Regions from separate parts of the Mesorhizobium sp. M1E.F.Ca.ET.045.02.1.1 genome, predicted to be linked through region 3. Evidence: predicted binding sites of a transcription regulator. Region 3 holds the regulator's gene; each other region holds the start of a gene.

Region 1 (7,612 bases), 2.0 Mb from region 3:
CGGCGGCGAGGAGAGCTGGATGACCTCGACACCCGCTTCCTTCAGCGCCGCGACTGTGCCGCGCTCGCGCGCGCCGCGGTTCTCGTTCTCGAACGGGCCGATCATGATCGCCTTGTCGCCGGCCTTGAGCTTGCCGAGCTTGAAGGCCTCGGCGCCGAGCGCGCGGCCCTGCTGTTCCTGCTGCGCGCCGACATAGCCGCCGCCGAACGCCGCCACCACCTTCGGCACCGGCACGTTCTGGTACATCATCTTGATGCCGTCCTTATGCGCCTGCTCGGCCAGCGGCATGATCGCGGCGTCGCCCGGATGGCCCATCATGGCGATGCCGTTCGGCTTGACCGCCACCGCCTCGCGCAATTGCTGCACCATCTTCTCGACGTCCCACTGGGAGAAGATGTAGTCGACTTTCGGTCCGAGATCGGCGGCCGCCTGCTTGGCGCCATTGTAGACGATGGTGCCGAAGGCGTCGCCCTCGGCGCCGCCGACGAAGAAGCGGACATGGACGTCCTTGCACCATTGGGCGTCAAGCGCCTTTGCCGGCAAGGTGGAAATCGAGGCGCAGAGCGCCGTGGCGGCCGCCACGACGGTCGAGCGTAGAACAGTCCTTCTGGTCGTCATGCTCATGCACGTTCCTCCCTTTTGTTCCCTCGCGATCAAGGGCTTCGACAGTGATTCGGATCGGCCGGCTCCTCCCGCCGGCCGGCACTCAAACCGGATTGGGCAGGTAGCTGTTCCCTCCCCGACATTGCTTCAGATAGTCGAGCGCGCGCACTTGGCCGGTGATCTCGAGGTCGCCGCGATAGACCGGGTCGTGCCAGCCTTCGATGTCGATGGCGCCCTTGTAGCCGGCCAGCCGCAATTCGCTGATCACGCGCGTCCAGTCGCTGTCGCCGAAGCCCGGCGTGCGCATCTGCACGAAGGGCAGGCGGCCGAACACGCCGTGCTCGCGGATCACGTCCCAGCGCACGGTCGCGTCCTTACCATGGACATGGAAGATGCGTGGCGCCCATTTGCGGATCTGCGGGATCGGGTCGATCAGATAGACGAGCTGATGGCACGGTTCCCATTCCAGCCCGAGATTGTCGTTGGGCAATTCGTTGAACATCAGCTCCCAGGCATCCGGGTTATGCGCAATGTTCCAGTCGCCGCTCGCCCAGTTGCCGTCCATGGCGCAATTCTCGAAGGCGATGCGCACGCCCTTGTCGGCGGCGCGCTTCGCCAATGCCCCCCACACTTCTCGGAAGCGCGGCAGGCTGTCGGTCAGCGGTTTGCCGCGGATGCGGCCGGTGAAGCCGCTGATCAGCGAGGTGCCGAAGAGGTGCGCATTGTCGATCACGGTCTCCCAGGCCGCGAGCACGCCGCGATCGGTATCGCCGCTCTCCAGCGGATTGCCGAAAACGCCGATCGAGGAAACGGTCACGTCAGCATCGCCGATCGCCTCGTGGATCTCTCCAGCCAGCCGCCGCAGATCCTTGCCGCCCAGCGTCTGCCAGAAGAAGGGCTGGATGCTCTCAAAGCCGAACGGCAGGATCTGTTTGATGTAGGCGGCCGGGTCGTCGAGATTGGCCCGCACCATGGTGCCGATCCTGATATCGAGAAGCGGGTTTGGCATCGTCATCCTTCCTGGGTCGCGATCGCCACGCGCCGTCCGGTCTCCGCGCTTTCGATGGCGCCGAAGACCATGGCCAGGCTCTTGATGTTGTCGGTGCCGCGCGTCTCCGGCTCGGTGCCGGTTTCGATCGCGCGCATGAAATCCTGGATGATGCCGAGATGGCCGCCCACCCGATCAGCGGCGTCGAGCGCCGGCACATCGATCGGCTGCGTCTTGTCGATGATTCCGTCGCGGCCGGACGCAATCACCTCCGCCTTCAGCCCGTCATGTCCGTCCCACAACAGGCTGCCGCGCTCGGCGACGATGCGCCAGCTGCCTTCCCAACTGGTGCGGAAGCCATCGGCGCACCAGGAGCCGGCATAGGTGAAGACCTTGCCACCGCCGAGGTCGAAGACGGCGCTCGCCGACGAGCCCTGCCGGTACCAGGAACTGGCCGGCTCCCACTCCTGGCAATAAACGCTGGCCGGCTCGCCGGCGACCATGTAGCGCGCGGCGTCGAAGGTGTGGATCGCCATGTCGAGTAGCAGTACATGCGCCATCTCCTCGCGAAAGCCGCCGAAATGCGGCGCGATGAAGAAATCGGCATGGATGCTGGTCGGCTTGCCGATGGCGCCGGAGTCGAGGAAGCGTCTGATCCGTCTGACATTGGTGACATAGCGCCGGTTCTGGACGACCGCGTGGATGCGGCCCGCGCGGCGCGCCGCTTCGACGATGGCGCGCGCGTTCTCGGGGCTGTCGGCCAGCGGCTTTTCGGTGAGCAGGTGGCAATGATGGGCAAAGGCCGAAAGCGCGACCTCGCGGCGTGCCGCCGGAACCACGACATCGAATACGGCGTCGGGCTTCGTCTCATCGAGGACGGCGTCGAGGCTGGTGCCGACGATTGCGTTGGCGAGTTCGTATTCGCGCGCCCTCGCCTCAGCCCGCGCCGCATCGAGATCGACGAGGCCGGCAATGGCGAGCCCCTCGATCTGCCTTGCGGCATCGAGCCACTGCCTGCTCATGGCTCCGCACCCGACCAGGACGACCTTCATCATCCAGCGCTCCTCCTCCGCTCGGCCCCTCCAGGCCGAGTGTCACGGCAATCCACGGCATCACCGTAAACGTTTTTCCGTAAACGTTTACGACAACACACCCGATAGCGTAGAATGTCAATCACCTGCTCGCGAAAATCGACATCCACTGCTTGGCCTGAAGGGCGGCCGGTGCTAGCGAAGACAGGGGGAGAACCGGCCTTGGCGTCCAGCATCCACGATCTCGCGCGTCACCTGAACATTTCGATCGGCACCGTGTCCCGCGCGCTGAACGGCCGCGCCGATGTCAATGCGGAGACGCGCCAGCGCGTGCTCGAGGCCGCCAGGAAGCTGAACTACGCGCCCAACCAGTCCGGCCGGAGTCTGAGGAAAGGCGCCACCCATTCGATCGCCTTCATGCTTCAACCGCATCCCGGTGACCAGCAATATGGCGAGCCGTTCTTCATCCCGTTCCTGACCGGTCTGCAGGCGCGGCTCGCCGAGTATGACCTAGATCTGATGGTCGTCATGGGTGAGCCCGGTCAATATCAGCAGGAGAGGCTGCGCCGCGTGGTTGAGACGCGCCGGGCCGACGCGGTCGTGTTGGCCAATACACGGCGGGAAGACGATCGGATCGACTATCTCAGCAAGGCGGGCTTTCCCTTCGCCACGCTTGGCCGAAGTCAATCCGGCGGCGACACCTATCCTTCGCTTGATATCGATTTCGAGAGAGCGGGTGATGAAGCCGTCGACCGGCTGGTCGCGCGGGGCCACCGCCGCATTGCCGCCATCCGCCCTTCGCTTGATCTCAACTTCGGCTACCTGTTCCTCGACGGCTACCGCAGGGCGCTGAAGAGGCACGGCATCGAAGTCGACCCCAGCCTGATCGCCGACGGCTTCATCAACGAGGCCGGCGGCTACCAGGTGACGCCGCGCGTCATGCTCTCCAAGGACAGGCCAACGGCGATCATCTTCAACAATGACGCCATGGCGCTCGGCGGCTGCAAGGCACTGGCCGAGATGGGCATCAGGCCCGGCCACGACATAGCGGTGATCGTAATCGTCGACACGCCGCTCTGCCGCTACTTCTCGCCGGCGCTGACCGCCTTCCGTCCGTCGCTGGAGCCCATGGGCCGGCGGCTGGCCGAGATGCTGCTGGCCTCGCTCCCCGCCTATGCCGGCCCGGAGGGACCGCGAACCATCCGCGAGGTCTGGCCGCTGGAGCTGATCGCGCGGGAAAGCGATTGATCGCTTTTCCCTTCTCCCCTTGTGGGAGAAGGTGGCCGAGCGAAGCGAGGTCGGATGAGGGGTGCTCCGGCTTGGCATCGCCTTATTTCTTCCAGCACCCCTCATCCGTCTCGGCGCTGACGCGCCGATCCACCTTCTCCCACAAGGGGAGAAGGGGGAAGTGCACCCCTCTTGTCACGCAACCATCACGTTCACGTCCTAGACCGTTCGACGGCCGCCGCATCGCCGATGCCGCGCTCTTTCAGCCATGGCCGCTCCGCTCGTCACAAGGGGATATTTCATGAAGCGTCTTACCCGAACCGTCGCGCTCGGCGCGGCACTTGCTCTGTTCACCGCCCTCACCCCGGCGCTCGCCGACGGTGTCGCCTACGTCAACAAGGGGCTTGTCGGCGTCGGCCGCATTCCGGCCGGCCAGAAGGACAAGTTCGGCGAGACTTTTGGTTCCGGTTCCGGCATGTCGATCGACACCAAGTCCTGGGCGCGTGACGGCGCCGGCTACAAGGGCTCGCTCTGGCTGCTGCCCGATCGCGGCTATAACGTCGAAGGCACCACCGACTATCGCCCGCGCCTCAACACCATCTCGGTCGAGCTGACCCCGACCGCTCCGGGCGCCGCGCCCGCCGCCGGACAGGAACAGTCGGGCGTGAAAGTGACGCTCGCGGATACCATGCTCTTGACCGACGACAAGGGCGCCGACGCCACCGGCCTCGATCCGCTGAACGGCGTGCGCCCGGCCGCCGGCGACATGCCGATGCTGCCGCAAGCCGACAACGGCAAGCTTTCGCTGGACGACGAGGCGATCGCACGCCTGCCCGACGGCACCATGTTCATCTCCGACGAATATGGCCCCAACATCTACCGCTTCTCGGCGGACGGCCATCTGATGTCGGCCACCCAGCCGCCGGCGGCCCTGGTGCCGACGCGCCACAGCAAGCCGAATTTCGCTTCGGACAATCCTGGTCCGGGCGCGGCCGAGGCCGATCCGAAGGATCCCGAGACCGGCCGCCAGAACAATCAGGGCCTCGAGGGCATGTCGATGACGCCGGACGGCAAATTCCTGATCGCCGTGCTGCAGTCGGCGACCCGCCAGGATGGCGGCGATTCCGGCTCGACGCGCCAGAACACCCGCGTCCTCGTCTATGACGCCTCCGACCTCGCTCACCTCAAGCTGGCGCGAGATGTCGTGCCGCTGCCGGTGTTCAAGGACGCCAAGGGCAAGACCAAGGTGGCTGCGCAGAGCGAGATCGTTGCGCTGTCCGACAAGAGCTTCCTGATGCTGGCGCGCGACAGCGGCAACGGCCAGGGCGTCAAGGGCGATGAGTCGCTTTACCGCAAGATCGAGATCGTCGACCTCTCCGCCGCCACCGATATCGCCAACGGCCCGTTCGATGCCGCCGACAAGCCGGTTGCGCCGAAAGGCGTGCTCGACCCGTCGGTGACGCCGGCCAAGCTGACCTCCTTCATCGACATCAACGACAAGGGCGAGCTCGGCCGCTTCGGCCTGCACAATGGCGCGCCGAACGACAAGAACAACCTCTCGGAGAAATGGGAAGCGATGTCGCTGGTGAGCGTGCTCGATCCGAAGCTGCCCGACGACTATTTCCTGTTCGTCGCCAACGACAACGACTTCCTGACCCAGGATGGCTTCCAGGTCGGCGCCCCCTACAAGGCCGAGGATGGCGCCGATGTCGACACCACCTTCCTCGTCTACCAGGTTACCCTCCCCGGCCTGTCGGGAAGCAGCCTCGCCGCGAACTAGCACCGCCGCCGGGGGCGCTCCATCGCTTCGAGCCCGGAAGGGATGCATGAGCGTCAGGCCTGCGATAGCATCGCGGGCCTGATTCATTTTCGGTGCCCGTCATGGATGACGACAAGCCCGCTCACCGGCGGACCCACGACCTCACCAGCGGCCCGATTCCGCGTACGCTGCTTCTGTTTGCCTTGCCGGTGCTCGGCTCCAACGTGCTGCAGTCGCTCAACGGCTCGATCAATGCCGTCTGGGTCGGGCGCTTCCTTGGCGAAGCGGCGCTGACTGCGACTTCCAACGCCAATCTGGTGCTGTTCCTGATCCTCGGCACCGTCTTCGGTATCGGCATGGCCGCGACCATCCTGGTCGCCCAGTCGGTTGGCGCCCGCGACCTGCCCGAGGCGCGGCGCATCGTCGGCACCAGCGCCACCTTCTTCTTCCTGGTCTCGGTGGTGTTCGCGGTCTGCGGCTGGACCTGGGTCGACGCCATCCTCACCGGTCTCGGCACGCCCGCGGATGCCTTGCCGCTGGCGCGCAGCTATCTGCGCATCATCTTCGTCGCGGTGCCGATGATGAACCTGTTGTCCTTCGTCATGACGGTGCTGCGCGGCGCCGGCGATTCGCGCACGCCGTTTGTCTTCATGGCGCTGGCGGTCGTGCTCGATGTCGTCCTGAACCCGCTCTTGATCCGCGGCATCGGCCCCTTCCCCGCGTTGGGCATCGCCGGTTCGGCCACCGCGACGCTGATCGGCCAAACGGTGAGCGTGGTCGCCATCCTGATCGTGCTCTATGCGCGCAAGCACCCGCTGCGGCTGGCCGGCAGCAACCTCGCTTTGCTCATGCCCGATCCGGCGCTTTTGCGCGTCGTCGTCTCCAAGGGCATTCCCATGGGCCTGCAGATGATCGTCATCTCGGCCGCGGCGCTGACCGTGATGGGCATCGTCAACTCCTACGGCTCGCAGGTTGCGGCGGCTTATGGCATCGCGGCGCAGCTCTGGACCTATATCCAGATGCCGGCTCTGGCCATCGGCGCCGCAGTCTCTTCCATGGCGGCGCAGAATGTCGGCGCCGGGCGCTGGGACCGCATCGGCAAGGTTGCCGCGTCCGGGGTGGGCTTCAACCTTGTTCTCACCGGCGCGCTGGTGGCGCTGCTGTTCGTCTTCGACCGCCCGGTGCTGAGCCTGTTCCTGGCGAGCGACAGTACGGCGATCGACATCGCCGCGCACATCAACAAGGCGGCGTCCTGGTCCTTCATCCTGTTCGGCATCACCATCGTGCTGTTCGCCACGGTGCGCGCCACCGGCGCCGTCATGCCGCCTCTGATCATCCTGATCATCTCGGTGCTGATCGTGCGCACCGGCTTTGCCTATTCCATGCGAAGTGTCATCGGTCAGGAAGCGCTGTGGTGGAGCTTTCCGGCCGGCTCGATCACCTCTCTCGTGCTGGCCGCCGCCTACTATCGCTTTGGCCGCTGGCGCACGATGCACATGATCGAGGGGCGCCCGGCCGCCGGCGAGCCGCCGGACACTGGCCTCGGCGTGCCGCGCCAGCGCGCGCGCCTTTCGCCCGAGACGCCGAACGGCTGAAGGCGCTGCTGGATTGGCGGCTGCTCGAGGTCACCTCGCGTAGCGCGCGCCGAACCCCAGCGCCACCAGCGAGAAGATCGTGATCATTGCGGCAAAGGCCAGGCTGGCGACGATCGCATTCGTCCAGCTCGACAGCACGCCGATGCCGACAATCGGCAGCGCATTGCCGCAGAAGCAGCAGATGAAGAAGGCCGAAACCACTTCGGCGCGTCTGTCGGCCGGAGCAATCTGGCTCACCACCTGCAAGCCGCCCCGATAGCCGAGCGCCGCCGCCACGCCGCAGAGCGCGGTGGCAATCACCATGATCGCCATCGAAGCAAAGACCTGCGCCGCGACAACCATCGCCACCGTGGGGATCATCAGGATAAGCGCTGCCAGCATGACGGTGCGGCTGGCGAGCCGCGCCGTC
Region 2 (7,612 bases), 1.5 Mb from region 3:
GACGGATGAGGGGTGTTCCAGCGAAGCGAAGCGTTGGCGTTCCCTGGAACACCCCTCATCCGACCTCGCTTCGCGAGGCCACCTTCCACAGGGGGAGAAGGTAAGGCGCGCGGCAGCTTCAACCTCAATAAATATCGAAGTCGAAATACTTGGCCTGGATCTTCTTGTAGGTGCCGTCGGCGACGATGGCGTCGATCGCCGCGTTCAGCCTGTCGCGCAGTGCCGTGTCCTCCAGGCGCACGGCGATGCCGGCCTCGGTCTCGGTGCCCTTGACGTCGCCGACCAGCTTGCAGCAGCCGTCGCTCGCCTTCTTCAGCCAGTCGACTAGCACGAACTTGTCCGAGATGACGGCGTCGAGGCGGCCATTCTGGAGATCGGTGATCGCCTCCTCCTGGGTCGGGTAGAGCTTGGCCTCAGCGCCGGCCTTGCCATAGGCGTCCTGGGCATAGTCGGCCTGGGTGGTCGAGGCCTGGGCGCCGACCGTCTTGCCGGCCAATGCGGCCGGATCGGTGGATGTGAGAGGGCTGTCCTTCGGGGCAACCAGCGCAAGCGGCGTGGTGTAGTATTTGTGGGTGAAGGCGACCTGCTTCTTGCGCTCCTCGGTGATGCTCATCGAGGCGATGATGGCGTCGAACTTCTTGGCCTGCAGCGCCGGAATGATGCCGTCCCAGTCCTGGGTGACGATCTCGCATTCGACCTTCATCTGCGCGCAGAGCGCATTGGCGATGTCGATGTCGAAGCCCTCGACCTTGCCGTCAGGGGTGATGGTGTTGAACGGCGGATAGGCGCCCTCGGTGCCGATCTTGATCTTTTCCGCTGCGATCGCGGAACCGGCGCCAAGCGCCAGCACGGCGGCCGCCGCTGCCGATACGATCCATCTGGATATCTGCATTTTCGTTCTCCCTCAGTCAGGTTCTGGAGCCGGTGAAGCGCAGCCAAGCATGGCGCGCGAGGCTGAGCAAGCACAGCCTGATCGCAGCGCGGATCAGCGCGCCGCGCGAAAATGCTTGGAGAGCTTCAGCCCCTGCGCCTGGTAGTTGGAGCCGAGATCGCTGCCGTAGAGCGCCCGCGGCCGCTTCAGCATGTGCTCGTAGACCAGGCGCCCGACGATCTGGCCGTGATCGAGGATGAACGGCACCTCGTGGCTGCGCACTTCGAGCACTGCCCGGCTGCCGCTGCCGCCGGCGGCGGAATGGCCGAAGCCCGGGTCGAAGAAGCCAGCATAGTGGACGCGGAACTCGCCAACCAGCGGATCGAAAGGCGTCATCTCGGCGGCATAGAGCGGCGGCACATGCACCGCTTCCCGGCTGACCAGGATGTAGAATTCGTCCGGGTCGAGGACCAGCTCGCCGGCGCCGCTCTTGTAGATCGGCTCCCAGAAATCGACGACGTCCTGCGCGGCGCGTTTGTCGACATCGACGAGGCCGGTGTGATGCTTGCCGCGATAGCCGACCAGACCGTCCTTGTCGCCGTCGAGGTCGATGGAGAGCGCGATGCCGCCGCCGGAAATGTTGGGCGGCTCGGTGGCGACCAGCATCTCGGCCCGGTGAAGCTCGCGCAGTTCTTTCTCCGACAGCACCGCGTTGCCGATGCGGAAGCGGATCTGCGACAGGCGCGAGCCGGCGCGCACGACGATCGGGAAAGTGCGCGGGCTGACCTCGAGATAGAGCGGGCCATGGTAACCGGCGGCGATCTTGTCGAACTCATGGCCGCGGTCGGTCATGACGCGCGTGAAAATGTCCAGCCGTCCGGTCGAGCTCTTCGGGTTGGCCGAAGCGGACACTTGCGCCGGCAGCGCCAGGCTTTCGAGCAGCGGCACGATGTAGACGCAGCCTGTTTCCAGCACCGCGCCCTCTGCGAGGCTGAACTCATGCAGCTTCAGCCGGTCGAGCTTGTCGGCCACCAGATGATCGGGGCCGGGCAGGAAGGAGGCGCGCACGCGGAAGGCCGTGTCGCCCAGCCTGAGATCGAGGCTGGCAGGCTGGATCTGGTTGGTGTCGAGCGCGCGCGGCGACTTCAGCGCACCCGATTGGAACAGCGCCGCGATGTCCTGGTCCGGAAGAATGCCTGTCTGCCGCAAGGTCTGGCTCCGATCGAAGGCCGGGCAAGTGCGTGGTTCTTTTGCAGGCTCTTGCCGCAAAACCGCAAACGGTCTGCGGTATCTGCCTGGTACAAACCTCTTAATCAAGCCGGCAATTGACGCAAGCGCGGCGCGGGTCTAAAGGGTCGTTATCCCGTGGTGATTTGGCCGGTCGGCTTGCAGCCACGTTAAACAAGTCGCTAAAGGACCGTTGGCCGCAAGGCCGTATGGACCGGTTGCGACATCGCGGCCGGTTTTTTTTGTGTTTGGACTGTTCTTTGCGAGTGGAATTAGGGCGATGAGCAAAACGCGCGATTGGAAACCTCAGACGGCACTCGTGCATGGCGGGACGCTGCGTTCCGGCTTCGGCGAGACCGCCGAGGCGATGTATCTCACCCAGGGCTATGTCTATGAAACGGCCCAGGCGGCCGAAGCCCGTTTCAAGGGCGAGGAGCCCGGCTTCATCTATTCGCGCTACGCCAACCCGACGGTCGACATGTTCGAGAAGCGCATGTGCGCGCTGGAAGGCGCGGAAGACGCCCGCGCCACCGCCTCCGGCATGGCGGCGGTCAGCGCGGCGCTGCTGTGCAGCGTCAAGGCCGGCGACCACATCGTGGCGGCCCGCGCGCTGTTCGGCTCCTGCCGCTGGGTGGTCGAGACGCTGGCGCCCAGATACGGCATCGAAGCGACGCTGGTCGACGGCACCGACATCGCCAATTGGGAAAAGGCGGTCAGGCCGAACACCAAGCTGTTCTTCCTGGAAAGCCCGACCAATCCGACGCTGGAGGTGGTCGACATAGCCGCGGTCGCCGCTTTAGCCAATTCGATCGGCGCGCGGCTGGTCGTCGACAATGTCTTTGCAACGCCGCTGCAGCAGAAGCCCTTGCAGCTCGGCGCTCACATCGTCGTCTACTCGGCGACCAAGCATATCGACGGACAGGGCCGTTGTCTGGGCGGCGTCATCCTGTCGGACAAGAAGTGGATCGACGAGAACCTGCACGACTATTTCCGCCACACCGGCCCGAGCCTGTCGCCCTTCAACGCCTGGACGCTGCTCAAGGGCCTGGAGACGCTGCCGCTGCGTGTGCGCCAGCAGACCGAGAGCGCCGGCAAGATCGCCGATTTCCTGGCCGGCCGGCCGGAGATCGCCCGCGTCATCTATCCGGGGCGGGCCGACCATCCGCAGGCCGATATCGTCAAAAAGCAGATGTCGGGCGGCTCGACGCTGATCTGTCTCGACGTCAAGGGCGGCAAGCAGGCGGCCTTCGCGTTCCAGAACGCGCTCGACATCGTGCTGATCTCCAACAATCTCGGCGACGCCAAGAGCCTCATCACCCATCCGGCGACGACGACGCACAAGAACCTGAGCGACGAGGCGCGCGCCGAACTCGGCATCGGGCCTGGCACGCTCAGGCTGTCGGTCGGCCTCGAGGATACGGACGATCTGCTGGCCGACGTCGAACAGGCGCTGAAAGCGGCAAAGTAGCGGATTGCAGGCTGATGACGAGATCGCCTGGGCGCGGCTCAGGCGATCTCCTCCAGCTCGGTCATCGCCTTGGTGCGGATGGTCATGGCGTTGCCGCGCCACTCGACCGCGCCGCCCAGCCAGCCGCGCGCCCAGATGGCGGGAAGCATCAGGTCGCGCACGATCATCGCAGTGACGCTGCGCGGCGACAGGTACCAGCCCTTGGACCAGGCGAGCAGGCATTCCGGCACATAGGCGATCGCCAGCACGCAAAGCGCCGCGGTGGGGAGGCTGACACCGGCGCTTGCCGCCGCGACCAGCGCGAAAATCAGCGGCACAACCACGCCGGTCAGGACTTCGGGCGCGAAGAACAGCGGGAAGGTGACTCGGCGCAGCCGCGCCCAGCGCGCCTGGCGCGACCAGATTTCGGCAAGCCGGCGCTGGCCGAGCGGCTGCTCGAAGGGCGAGGCGACGAGATTGACGCGCAGTCCCAGGCCGTTGATCAGCTTGGTCGCGGCCGCGTCCTCGGCGATCTCGGCGGCCAAAGCCTGGATACCGCCATTTGCGTCGAGCATCGGCTTGTTCCACAGCATGCTCTTGCCCTGCGCGAAGCCAAGGCCAAGCGCTTCGCCGGCGTACTGCCAGCGCGCCTGCAGCGTGTTGAGGAAGGCGCATTCGACTTCGGCCCAGAAGCCGTCCGGCCGCGAGCCGATCGGCGTCGAGCAGACGAGTCCGGTATCTGGCCGCCAGGCCGCCATCAGATGCTGGACATAGTCTTTGGGCATCAGCACGTTGGAATCGGCAAGGACCACCCAATCGTGCCGGGCCGCCTGCCAGCCCTTGACGCAGTTGTTGAGCTTGGGGTTGGCGCTGATCCTGTCATCGCCGACGAACAGCCGCGCCGGGACTTTGGGATGACGCCCTATGGCGGCATTGATCAGCTTGACCACGGGGTCTTCTACGTTGGCGACGCAGAAGATCAGCTCATAGCGCGGCCAGTCGAGCGAAAAGGCGCGCTCGAGCGTCTCCTCGGTGAACGGCTCGACGCCGCGTGACGGCACGACGATGGAGACCGGCGGCTGCTTGCCGGCGGGCGTAGGGATGACGCGAGGCGCCTTCAGCCGCGACGAGGCGAGCAGGATGCTGGCGAGATTGGAGAAAAGAAGGGCTGACGAGGCAAAGGCGGCTGCGAAACTCAGTTCCATGGAGATCTTGTCACTCCGGACAGGCCGCCCGCGGCCGTTTCATCAGTCGACAGCGCGCGGCCGAGTCGCTCGCACGGTTTGCGCACACCAACATTGTCATGTGTCACTTAAATGACATTGTTTATCTGCACGTGCGTCGGAAGGTCGGCAGGTCAGACGGCGCTTCGTTGCTAAAACCGCGGAGAGCGACAAATTATTTCCTGCCGCGGCAACCGGAGTGGCCCATGTATCGCGCCGTGACGCGCAACATCGAAGTGCAGGTCAGGCCGTTCTATCTGGAGGATCGTTCCGATCCGGCCGAGAACCGCTATGTGTGGGGCTATCAGGTAACGATCGACAACCGGTCGAACGAGTTCGTGCAGCTTCTGTCGCGCTACTGGCACATCACCGACGGGCGCGGCCGCGTCGAGGAAGTGCGCGGCGCGGGCGTCGTCGGCGACCAGCCGGAGCTCAACCCCGGCGACAGCTATCAGTACACGTCGGGATGCCCGCTCTCGACGCCATCCGGCATCATGGTCGGCCACTACACGATGCGCAACGGGCGCGGCGAGACGTTCGATGTCGCCATCCCCGCCTTCTCCCTCGACATGCCTGGGACAAGGCGTACGGTGAACTAGGGCAGTCGGGCGATTGGCGAAATCCTCCGCGACGGCATCTTTCTCCCCGTCACTATACGGGGAGAAATGCCTGGCAGGGCAATGAGGGGCAGCGCCAAGCTTTTGAGATTTTCTTTCGAACAGAGCGAGGGGCGCTGGTACGGCCAATGCAGGCGCCGCCCCTCATCCGCCTGCCGGCACCTTCTCCCCGTATTGTGACGGGGAGAAGGAAGGGCATTCACTCGGCCGCGAAATCCGCCGGATCGAAGTCGTACTGCGTCGAGCAGAACTCGCAGGCGACGTGGATACCGCCATCCTCGGTGCTTTGCTCTATCTCCTCGGCCGAAAAGCCTTCGAGGATGCCGCGGATCTTGTCGCGCGAGCAGGAGCACTGGTCGGCGACAGGAACGCTGCGGAAGACGCGCACGCCGTGCTCGTGGAACAGCCGGTAGAGCAGCCGTTCGGCGCCCACCGTAGGGTCGATCAGCTCCGTCGGCTCGATGGTGCCGAGCAGCGCCAGCAATTCCTGCCAGGAATTGTCGGCCGGCTCGTGCGCCACGTCGCGCGGATCGCCGTCGCCGCCCGAAATGTCGGGCACGCGCATGCGCTCCGGGGACTGCGGCAGGAACTGCGCCAGGATGCCGCCGGCGCGCCATTGCTCGCGCGCGCCGCCGGGGCCCGGCGTCACCAGCTTGGCCACCGACATCCTCAGATCGGTCGGGATCTGCTCCGACTGGCGGAAATAGGTGCGCGCGGCGTCTTCGAGCGATGTGCCGTCGAGCTGGACGATGCCCTGATAGCGCTGCGTGTGCGCGCCCTGATCGATGGTCAGCGCCAACACGCCATTGCCGAGCAGTTTCTCCTGCGAGATCTCGCCTGAGGCGGCCAGCGCCTGCAGCCGGTCTGCGTCGAAACGCGCATAGGCGCGCAGCGCATCCGGCGTGGTGAAGTCCGCCACCAGCATGTCGACCGGCCCGTCGGTGCGGGTCTGCAGGATGAACTTGCCCTCGAACTTCAGCGAGGTGCCGAGCAGCACGGTCAGCACGCAAGCTTCAGCCAAGAGGCGAGCGACCGGCTCGGGATAGTCGTGGCGACTCAAAATCGCGTCGAGCATCGGCCCGAGCTGCACGGTGCGGCCGCGCACGTCCAGCGGCGCGACCTCGTAGGGGACGACATGGTCGTCGCCGGCATAGCCGAATTCACCGAGTCTGGGTTGATGTTCAGCCAAAGGACGGGTTTCCAACATGACAAAGCTCCAGGGCGCGGCCATGCCGCCCCACGGGCCGCATGCGTCCAAGCGCGTTCGATTTCAGTGATGGCCCGCAAATAGGCATCACGTATCCCCAGATCAAGTTGGCCCGGATCAAGCCAGCCCCGGTCAAGCGCCCAGGCACCAGGCCAGCACCGCCTTCTGGGCGTGCAGCCGGTTCTCGGCCTCGTCGAACACCACCGAATGCGGTCCGTCGATCACCTCGTCGGTGACCTCCTCGCCGCGATGCGCCGGCAGGCAATGCATGAAGAGCGCGTCGGACTTCGCTCTGGCCATAAGCGCGGCATTGACTTGATAGGGCAGGAAGACGTTGTGGCCGCGGGCGCGATGCTCCTGGCCCATCGACACCCAGCTGTCGGTGACGACGCAATCCGCCTGGTCGACCGCCTCTTCGGCCGAGCGCGCGAACCTGACCTTGCCGCCATTGGCCTTCGACCAGTCGACATATTTCTCGAACGGCTCGCTGCCCTCCGGCACCGCGACGTTGAGATTGAAGCGGAACCGCGCCGAGGCTTCCAGCAGCGAGTGCAGCACATTGTTGCCGTCGCCGGTCCAGGCAAAGGTCTTGCCGGCCACCGGACCGCGATGCTCCTCGAAGGTCATGATGTCGGCCATCAGCTGGCAGGGATGGGTGTCGTCGGTCAGCCCGTTGATGACCGGAACGGTCGCGTTCTGGGTGAGCTCCAGCAGCCGGTCATGCGAGGTGGTGCGGATCATGATGGCGTCGACATAGCGCGACAGCACCTTGGCGGTGTCGGCGATGGTTTCGGAACGGCCGAGTTGCATCTCGGTGCCGGTCAGCATGATGGTCTCGCCACCGAGCTGGCGCATGCCGACATCGAAGGACACACGCGTGCGCGTCGACGGCTTGTCGAAGATCATCGCCAGCACTTTGCCCTCGAGCGGTTTCGTCCGCTCGCCGGCCTTGAGCCTGGTCTTTCGCGCCACCGCATCGTCCAGCATCAAGCGCAGGTCGCCCGCGGAAACGGCGGACAG
Region 3 (7,612 bases):
CATGCTCGGTCTCGGCCGCGCGCTCGGCGAGACGATGGCCGTCACCTTCGTGATCGGCAATGCGCACCGCATCAGCGCCTCGCTATTCGCGCCGGGCACGACGATCTCGGCGACCATCGCCAACGAATTCACCGAGGCCGACGGCGCGCTTTACACCTCCTCGCTGGTGGCGCTCGGCCTGATCCTGTTCATCATCACCTTCATCATCCTCGCGCTCGCACGCTACATGCTGTTGCGCATCGATAGCCGCACGGGAGCCTGACCGATGTCGACCGCCACGTCGCTCTACCGAAGCCGCAAGCGCAAGAACGCCGTGATGATGGCGCTGTGCGTCATCGCTGCCGGAATCGGCCTCGCCTGGCTGGCGCTGATCCTCGGCGCGCTGCTCTACAAGGGGCTCTCCGGCGTCTCGCTGGCCGTGTTCACCGAAATGACGCCGCCGCCCGGCGACGCCGGCGGCCTGCTCAACGCCATCTACGGCAGCATCGTGATGACCATCATCGGCATCATCGTCGGCACGCCGATCGGCGTGCTCGCCGGAACCTATATGGCCGAGTACGGGCGCTTCTCGCGGCTGACCACGGTGGTGCGCTTCATCAACGACATCCTCTTGTCGGCGCCGTCGATCATCGTCGGCCTGTTCGTCTATGAGCTGCTGGTGCGGCCGATGGGCCACTTCTCGGCGATCGCCGGCGCGGTCGCGCTGTCCATCCTGGTGATCCCCGTCGTGGTGCGCACCACCGAGGACATGCTCAACCTTGTGCCCAACGCTCTGCGCGAAGCCGGCACTGCCATCGGCGCGCCGCGCTGGGTGGTGATCCGCTCGGTCGCCTATCGCGCGGCGCTTTCCGGCATCGTCACCGGCATCCTGCTGGCGATCGCCCGCATTTCCGGCGAGACGGCGCCGCTGCTCTTCACCGCGCTCAACAACCAGTTCTGGTCGAGCAATCTCAATGCGCCGATGGCCAGCCTGCCGGTGACCATCTTCCAGTTCGCGCTGAGCCCCTATGAGGAGTGGCAGCAACTGGCCTGGACGGGCGCACTCATAATCACCCTGACGGTTCTCGGGCTGAGCATCTTCGCCCGCAGCCTTACCGGACGCAGAGAGGACAGATGAAACCGATGTTGTCCACCGACCTGAACGTAGCCGACACCGTCGTCGAGAAGGCCAAGATCGAGGTCAAGAACCTCAACTTCTACTATGGCCAGTCGAAGGCGCTGAAGGACATCAACCTGTCCTTGCCCGAACGCAGCGTCACCGCCTTCATCGGCCCGTCGGGTTGCGGGAAGTCGACGCTGCTGCGCGTGCTGAACCGCATCTACGAGCTCTATCCGAAGCAGAACGCCGAAGGCCAGGTGCTGCTCGACGGCAAGAACATCCTCGACCGTTCGCAGGACCTCAACCTGCTCAGGACCAAGATCGGCATGGTGTTCCAGAAGCCGACGCCGTTCCCGATGTCGATTTACGAGAACATCGCCTTCGGCGTCAGGCTGTATGAGAAGATCAGCAAGACCGAGATGGACAACCGCGTCGAGCAGGCACTGAAGCGCGCGGCGCTGTGGAGCGAGGTCAAGGACAAGCTCAACGCCAGCGGCCAGAGCCTTTCCGGCGGTCAGCAGCAGCGGCTTTGCATCGCCCGCACTGTGGCGGTGAAGCCGGAAGTCATCCTGCTAGACGAACCGTGCTCGGCGCTCGATCCGCTGTCGACGGCCAAGATCGAGGAACTGATCGACGAATTGCAGGCCGACTACACGATCGTGATCGTCACCCACAACATGCAGCAGGCGGCGCGCGTGTCGCGGCAGACGGCGTTCATGTATCTCGGCGAGCTGGTCGAGTTCGACCGGACCGAGAAGATCTTCACCTCGCCCCGCGAGAAGCGCACGCAGGACTACATCACCGGCCGCTTCGGCTGAGTTCATACGAGGATACCATCATGGCCGAACACACCGTCGCTTCCTTCGACGAGGATCTGAGGCAGATCAGCCAGCTCATCATCGACATGGGCGATCTCGCCGGCTCCATGGTCGGCGCTTCGACCAAGGCTCTGCTCAATTCCGACAACGCGATGGCGCAGCGCGTCGTCTCCGACGACGCCATCATGGATGCGCGCCAGCGCGAGCTCGACGACCGCGCCATCACGCTCATCGCCAAACGGCAACCCATGGCCGACGACCTGCGCAGCGTGGTCGGCGCGATCCGCATGGCCGGCGACCTCGAGCGCATCGGCGACCTCGCCAAGAACATCGCCAAGCGCGTCGGCTCGGTCGGCATCAGCGCCGCGCCGCGCGACCTGTCGCACTCCATCGACTCGATGGCGCAGCTGGTGCTGATCCAGGTCCAGGGCGTGATCGAGGAGTACACCGCGGGCGACGCCACGGCGCTTGCCAAGCTCAGGAACGACGACGAGCGCGTCGACGTCAAATACACCTCCGTCTTCCGCGAGCTCCTGACCTACATGATGGAGGATCCGCGCAACATCACGGCCTGCACGCATTTATTGTTCTGCGCCAAGAATCTTGAGCGCATCGGCGACCATGTGACCAACATCGCCGAGAACGCCTACTATGTGCTGACCGGCACGCAATTGCCCGCGAACCGTCCGAAGCAGGACGAGACGGCGATGCCGGCGCCGGCGGCCTGACAACGAAGGTACCTGCTGAATGATCGCGCCACGCATCATGGTGGTGGAGGACGAGGAGCCGCTGGGGGTGCTGCTCCGCTACAACCTCGAATCCGAAGGCTATCAGGTCGAGGTGGTGACACGCGGCGACGAGGCCGAGATCCGCCTGCAGGAAAACGTGCCCGACCTGCTCGTGCTCGACTGGATGGTGCCGGCGGTTTCCGGCATCGAGCTCTGCCGGCGCCTGAGGATGCGGCCAGAGACCGAACGGCTGCCGATCATCATGCTGACCGCGCGCGGCGAGGAGAGCGACAGAGTGCGCGGCCTCTCGACGGGCGCCGACGATTATCTGGTCAAGCCGTTCTCGACGCCGGAATTCATGGCCAGGATCAAGGCGCTGCTGCGCCGCGCCAAGCCGGAGGTGCTGTCCAGCGTGCTCAAGGTCGGCGACATCGTGCTCGACCGTGAATCGCACCGCGTCTACCGCAAGAAGAGCGAGATCAGGCTCGGCCCGACCGAGTTCCGGCTGCTCGAATTCATGATGCGGCATCCCGGCCGCGTGTTCTCGCGCAGCCAGCTGCTCGACAATGTCTGGGGCGAGACGATCTATATCGACGAGCGCACGGTGGACGTGCATGTCGGACGCCTGCGCAAGGCGGTCAACAATGGCCGCATGCCCGACGTCATCCGCACCATCCGCGGTGCGGGCTACGCGATCAGGGAAGACTAGGGCGGTTCACCGTTTCACGGAAACGGCGAGCCACTCCATCTCTTTGTTTTCACGCAATTGCGGACGGAAACCGCGCTTCACACTTTTCCTGGAATTGCTCTGGAGTCCCGCCCTCCCGATGGATCGAAATCATGTTTCAGGGGCAGAACTCAATAGCAGGCGGTTGCCGATGGCCGCGAAGGGGCCACAGGCAATGTCGGCTTCTGACCCAAACCTGTCGTTCGTTTCCGCTCACCCCCAACGGCAGCTGATGTGAGGCCATTCCAACTGCTGTCGCGGCTGCGTCCCAATGTCATTCTGCTCAAATGAGCAGTTGTTTGTTGGGTGGCGACCGATCTTCTCGTGGGGTTGATCTGGAGCAAGTCGCTCCATCCCAGCGCGCGCTACCTTTCCACTAGAGTTTGCCTCAGTGGAGGAGTCCAATTTGGACCGAGGTTGCCATGAAGTCTCTGCGCGTCGTTGTTCGCCACCATGGCGGACCTGAAGTTCTGGAGATCGTGGAGGAGGACGCGCCCCATCCGGCATCAGGTGAACTGCGTGTGCAAACAATCGCCGCCGGCGTCTCCTTCGCAGAGCTATTGATGCGGGAGGGGATTCATCCCGAGAAAACGACCCTGCCATTCACGCCAGGATGGGACATTGTCGGCATCGTCGATGAGGCCGGAGAGGGAGTGTCCCATGCCATGATTGGTAAAATGGTTGCGGCGCTTCCCATTCATGGTGGTTACGCCCAGTTCATTTGCCTGCCGGCAGATGAACTCACTCTGGTTCCAACTGGTGTCGATCCCGCCGAGGCAGTCAGCCTCGTGCTGAACTACGTTACGGCCTATCAGATGATGCATCGCCTTGGGCATGCCTCTCCGGGTCAACGGGTCCTCATTCATGGCGCCGCCGGCGGAGTCGGCACGGCTCTGCTGCAACTTGGCCGCCTGGCAGGTCTGGAGATGTATGGGACTGCATCTCTTGCAGCCCATCAGATCGTATCCGATCTCGGGGCCACGCCGATCGACTACGAGCGAGTTGACTTTGTCGAAGAGATTCATCGTCTGACAAACGACGGCGTGGATGTCGTCTTCGATGGGGTCGGCGAAGCCAATGTCTGGCGTTCGTTTCGTACTCTGAGGCCTGGTGGCCGCGTCATAGCCTATGGCTTCACTTCATTTCTGCAGAAGGGCCAACTGGCAGGGGGCTTGCGTTACCGTCTTCGCGGGATATTGCGACCTGCGTGGTACGCGGTCCGCGCTTTCGTTTCACCAGGCCGACGACGCATACTCCCCTACAGCATACAATATCTGAAACGGTGGAAGCTCGCTTGGTTCCGCGAAGATCTCGGCGTCTTGCTCGATCTGCTTCGCGACGGGAAGATCAAGCCGATGGTGGCCGACCGGATGCCATTGATTGAGGCTCGTCGCGCCCAGGAGCTGCTCGGTCAGGGAGGTGTCAAGGGCAAGCTCGTGTTGATCTGCAATTGACTGGCCACCCGACAAGGATCGCCGAGCCAGAGCAGAGCCTTTGAAACGCAAGTCGCCTCCGGCGTCGGCTTTGATCGTTTCAATGACTGCCTATGGCGCTGCGCTAAGCAGACACCCCGTCACGCCGTCTTCTGCGCCACCAGCCCCAGTTCTTCGACCATCGCCTGGCGCATCAAGAACTTCTGCGGCTTGTCGGTCACCGTCATCGGCCGGCGATCCAGCCTTCGCCTCGCCGCCGGTGCCGCCGGAAAGCCCGGCGCTGGAGCGGCTGATGCTTCTCGAGGAAGGCCACTGCCTGCGCGAGCAGGCGCTGGCGGTCTGCGGCAGCGTGCGGCCGGTGGCGATGGCAAGCTACGGCGCGACCAGCCTGACGATCCTTTTGCAGATGGTGGCGCATGGGCTGGGCGTGACGCTGGTTCCGGAAATGGCGGCAAGCGCCGCCAGCGTCATGCCGGACTTGAGGATCGTGCCATTCCAGGGAGCCGATGCCGCAGCGCATGATCTGCATGGCCTGGCGGAAGAACAAGGTGCGGCAGGACGAATGCATGGAATTGGCCAAGATCATCCGTGGACTGGACCAGACGGTTCTGGGGGTTGACTTGGCGGCGCTGGCGGGGCGTGAGCTTGGCGGCGCCGATCAAAGGTCAGCCGTTGACCCTAAGTGGTCATTCAAGCGGACTGCGGATTAGCCCGGAAGCTCCAGCCGTGCTAGAGTTCGGTGATCGCATCGCCGGAGTGGAGCGCATTTGGCGCGACACCCTTGGCCATGAAGCACACACCGTGGTGCTATGGAACGCAAGCTTGCGGCCATTCTTGCCGCCGACGTCGTAGCTTACTCGGCCCTGATGGAGGCGGACGAGGGAGGGACCTTCGAGCGGCTTAGGGCCAGCCGTAAGGAGCTGTTCCAGCCGGAGATCAGCAAGCATCACGGGCGCATCTTCAAACTGATGGGCGACGGTTTGCTGGCTGAATTCGGCAGTGCAGTCGATGCTGTCGAGTGCGCGGTAACCCTTCAACGCGGCATGGTGGAGCGCAACGCAAGTGTCCCCGAAAGCGAGCGCTTCGAGGTCCGCCTCGGGATCAATCTGGGAGAAGTGATCGTCGAAGGGGACGATCGCTACGGCGAGGGTGTCAATGTCGCCGCTCGCCTGCAGCAGCTCGCTGATCCCGGCGGCGTCTGCGTTTCAGAGAAGGTGTCCAAGGAGGTCGAGAAGAAGCTGGCGTTTGAGTTCGAACCCATGGGCGGCCAGCGGGTGAAGAATATAGCCGAGCCGATATACTGCTATCGCGTAAACTTGCAGTCTGTCAGAGCCTCTTCGGCCGGTCGACCGGTATCGCTGGAATTGCCCGACAGGGCGGCCGTCGCCGTCTTGCCTTTCGCCAACATGAGCAGCGATCCGGAGCAGGAGTTCTTCGCCGAGGGATTGGCTGAAGACCTGATCACGGACCTGGCAAAGGTCCCCGGCCTTCTTGTGATCGCTCGCAACTCCTCGTTTGTCTACAAGGGAAGGTCGGTCGATGTCCGATCGATCGCGAGGGATCTCGGCGTCCGATATGTTGTCGAAGGCAGTGTGCAGAAAGCGGCGGCGCGCGTGCGGATCAACGCACAGCTTATCGACGCGCGCGAGAATACGCATATCTGGGCCGACCGCTTCGACGGCGAACTTGCCGATGTCTTCGCCTTGCAGGACGAGGTTGTCGGTAAGATCGTTGGTGCACTCTCCGGCTCGTTTCCTTCCGCCTGCTCGCTGCCCCGGCAGAGGACGTCGAATTTCGAAGCTTACGAGCTTCTGGTGCGCGGGCGGTCGCTGGTGACCCAGTCGCAAGAGGCGAACAAGACCGCACGTCCGCTCCTCGAAAGAGCGATCCAGCTGGATCCAGGCTTCGCGGAGGCGCATGCCTGGCTCGCGATGTCGCACCTGCTTGGTTGGATGTTCTGGGGAGAGCCTGAGGAGTACCGTTCACTCGGGCGGGCTGAGGCCGAGCGCGCGGTATCGCTCGATCCAGGGAACGCAGGCGCGCATTCAATCCTGGGTTATGTTTTGCAATTCGACTTTAGGGCGGATGAGGCAGCGGCGGAATTTGCGACAGCGTTGAGGATCGATCCCAACCACGCCGACACTTGGATCTTCCTGGGCGAATCGAAAGCGCATCTGGGTAACGCCGTCGAGGGGATCGAGTGCATTCAAAATGCCTTCCGGCTGGATCCTTACCCACCCGGACGATGCTATTGGCTGCGCGGGTACGTAGAATATGCTGCGCGCCGCTACGAGGATGCGGTCGACACCCTTCGGCATGAAACAACCTACCGGACAGGGTCGCGGCGGATTTTGGCTGCCGCCCTTGCACAGCTTGGTCGGATCGAAGAGGCCAAGGAGGAAGCACGACAATTCCTCGCCGCCAACCCGCATTTTTCCGCTCGGCAATGGGCGAGCACGCAGCCGTTCCGCCGCGACGCGGATCGCCAGCATTTCGTTGATGGCTATCTAATGGCGGGTCTACCCGAATGACTCGCTAAAGCGCGTCGCGATCATTCAGATTCGCTCCGTACGCTTTAGGTTTTTGATTTTACGCATGTCTTTGTCCCGAAACCGGTTACCACTTTCGGGAGACATGCTTTAGGTGCCCGTGCGAATGACCGTTTCTGGCGCACAGCGGTCGGAGGCCAACGTTCCCAATTGGGTCGGAAATTCGGTCGCTTAGAGATGATTGGTTTCACCCCATCGTCAGGCGACGTTTTTCCCGGTTGCGCCGGACCTCGCCTGCACGCCCGGCGCAAAGATCTC

Evidence for each region. Region 3 encodes PhoB, which activates phosphate uptake and scavenging genes when phosphate is short. Its sites were predicted from a motif close to TGTCATNNANCTGTCAT; they were not measured.
Region 1: the regulator PhoB is predicted to act here: its motif matches at 4,043-4,059, upstream of EJ070_RS21365 (esterase-like activity of phytase family protein).
Region 2: the regulator PhoB is predicted to act here: its motif matches at 4,851-4,867, upstream of EJ070_RS04755 (ceramide glucosyltransferase).

The regions. Positions count from the first base shown of each region.
Region 1 covers NZ_CP034447.1:4,446,688-4,454,299, reverse strand. The annotation lists gene EJ070_RS21385 (substrate-binding domain-containing protein) at 1-624, opposite strand, end outside; gene EJ070_RS21380 (sugar phosphate isomerase/epimerase) at 707-1,612, opposite strand; gene EJ070_RS21375 (Gfo/Idh/MocA family oxidoreductase) at 1,615-2,646, opposite strand; gene EJ070_RS21370 (LacI family DNA-binding transcriptional regulator) at 2,845-3,870, shown strand; gene EJ070_RS21365 (esterase-like activity of phytase family protein) at 4,151-5,629, shown strand; gene EJ070_RS21360 (MATE family efflux transporter) at 5,731-7,203, shown strand; gene EJ070_RS21355 (MFS transporter) at 7,234-7,612, opposite strand, start outside.
Region 2 covers NZ_CP034447.1:1,015,623-1,023,234, forward strand. The annotation lists gene EJ070_RS04740 (ABC transporter substrate-binding protein) at 125-892, opposite strand; gene EJ070_RS04745 (2'-deoxycytidine 5'-triphosphate deaminase) at 986-2,080, opposite strand; SAM riboswitch at 2,227-2,304, shown strand; gene EJ070_RS04750 (O-succinylhomoserine sulfhydrylase) at 2,379-3,566, shown strand; gene EJ070_RS04755 (ceramide glucosyltransferase) at 3,605-4,750, opposite strand; gene apaG (Co2+/Mg2+ efflux protein ApaG) at 4,975-5,367, shown strand; gene EJ070_RS04765 (Hsp33 family molecular chaperone) at 5,585-6,616, opposite strand; gene argF (ornithine carbamoyltransferase) at 6,725-7,612, opposite strand, start outside.
Region 3 covers NZ_CP034447.1:2,468,839-2,476,450, forward strand. The annotation lists gene pstC (phosphate ABC transporter permease subunit PstC) at 1-262, shown strand, start outside; gene pstA (phosphate ABC transporter permease PstA) at 266-1,117, shown strand; gene pstB (phosphate ABC transporter ATP-binding protein PstB) at 1,114-1,917, shown strand; gene phoU (phosphate signaling complex protein PhoU) at 1,938-2,645, shown strand; gene phoB (phosphate regulon transcriptional regulator PhoB) at 2,665-3,354, shown strand; gene EJ070_RS12030 (medium chain dehydrogenase/reductase family protein) at 3,795-4,826, shown strand; partial or broken gene EJ070_RS12035 (LysR substrate-binding domain-containing protein) at 5,035-5,416, shown strand; gene EJ070_RS12040 (adenylate/guanylate cyclase domain-containing protein) at 5,615-7,336, shown strand; gene EJ070_RS12045 (ROK family transcriptional regulator) at 7,553-7,612, opposite strand, start outside.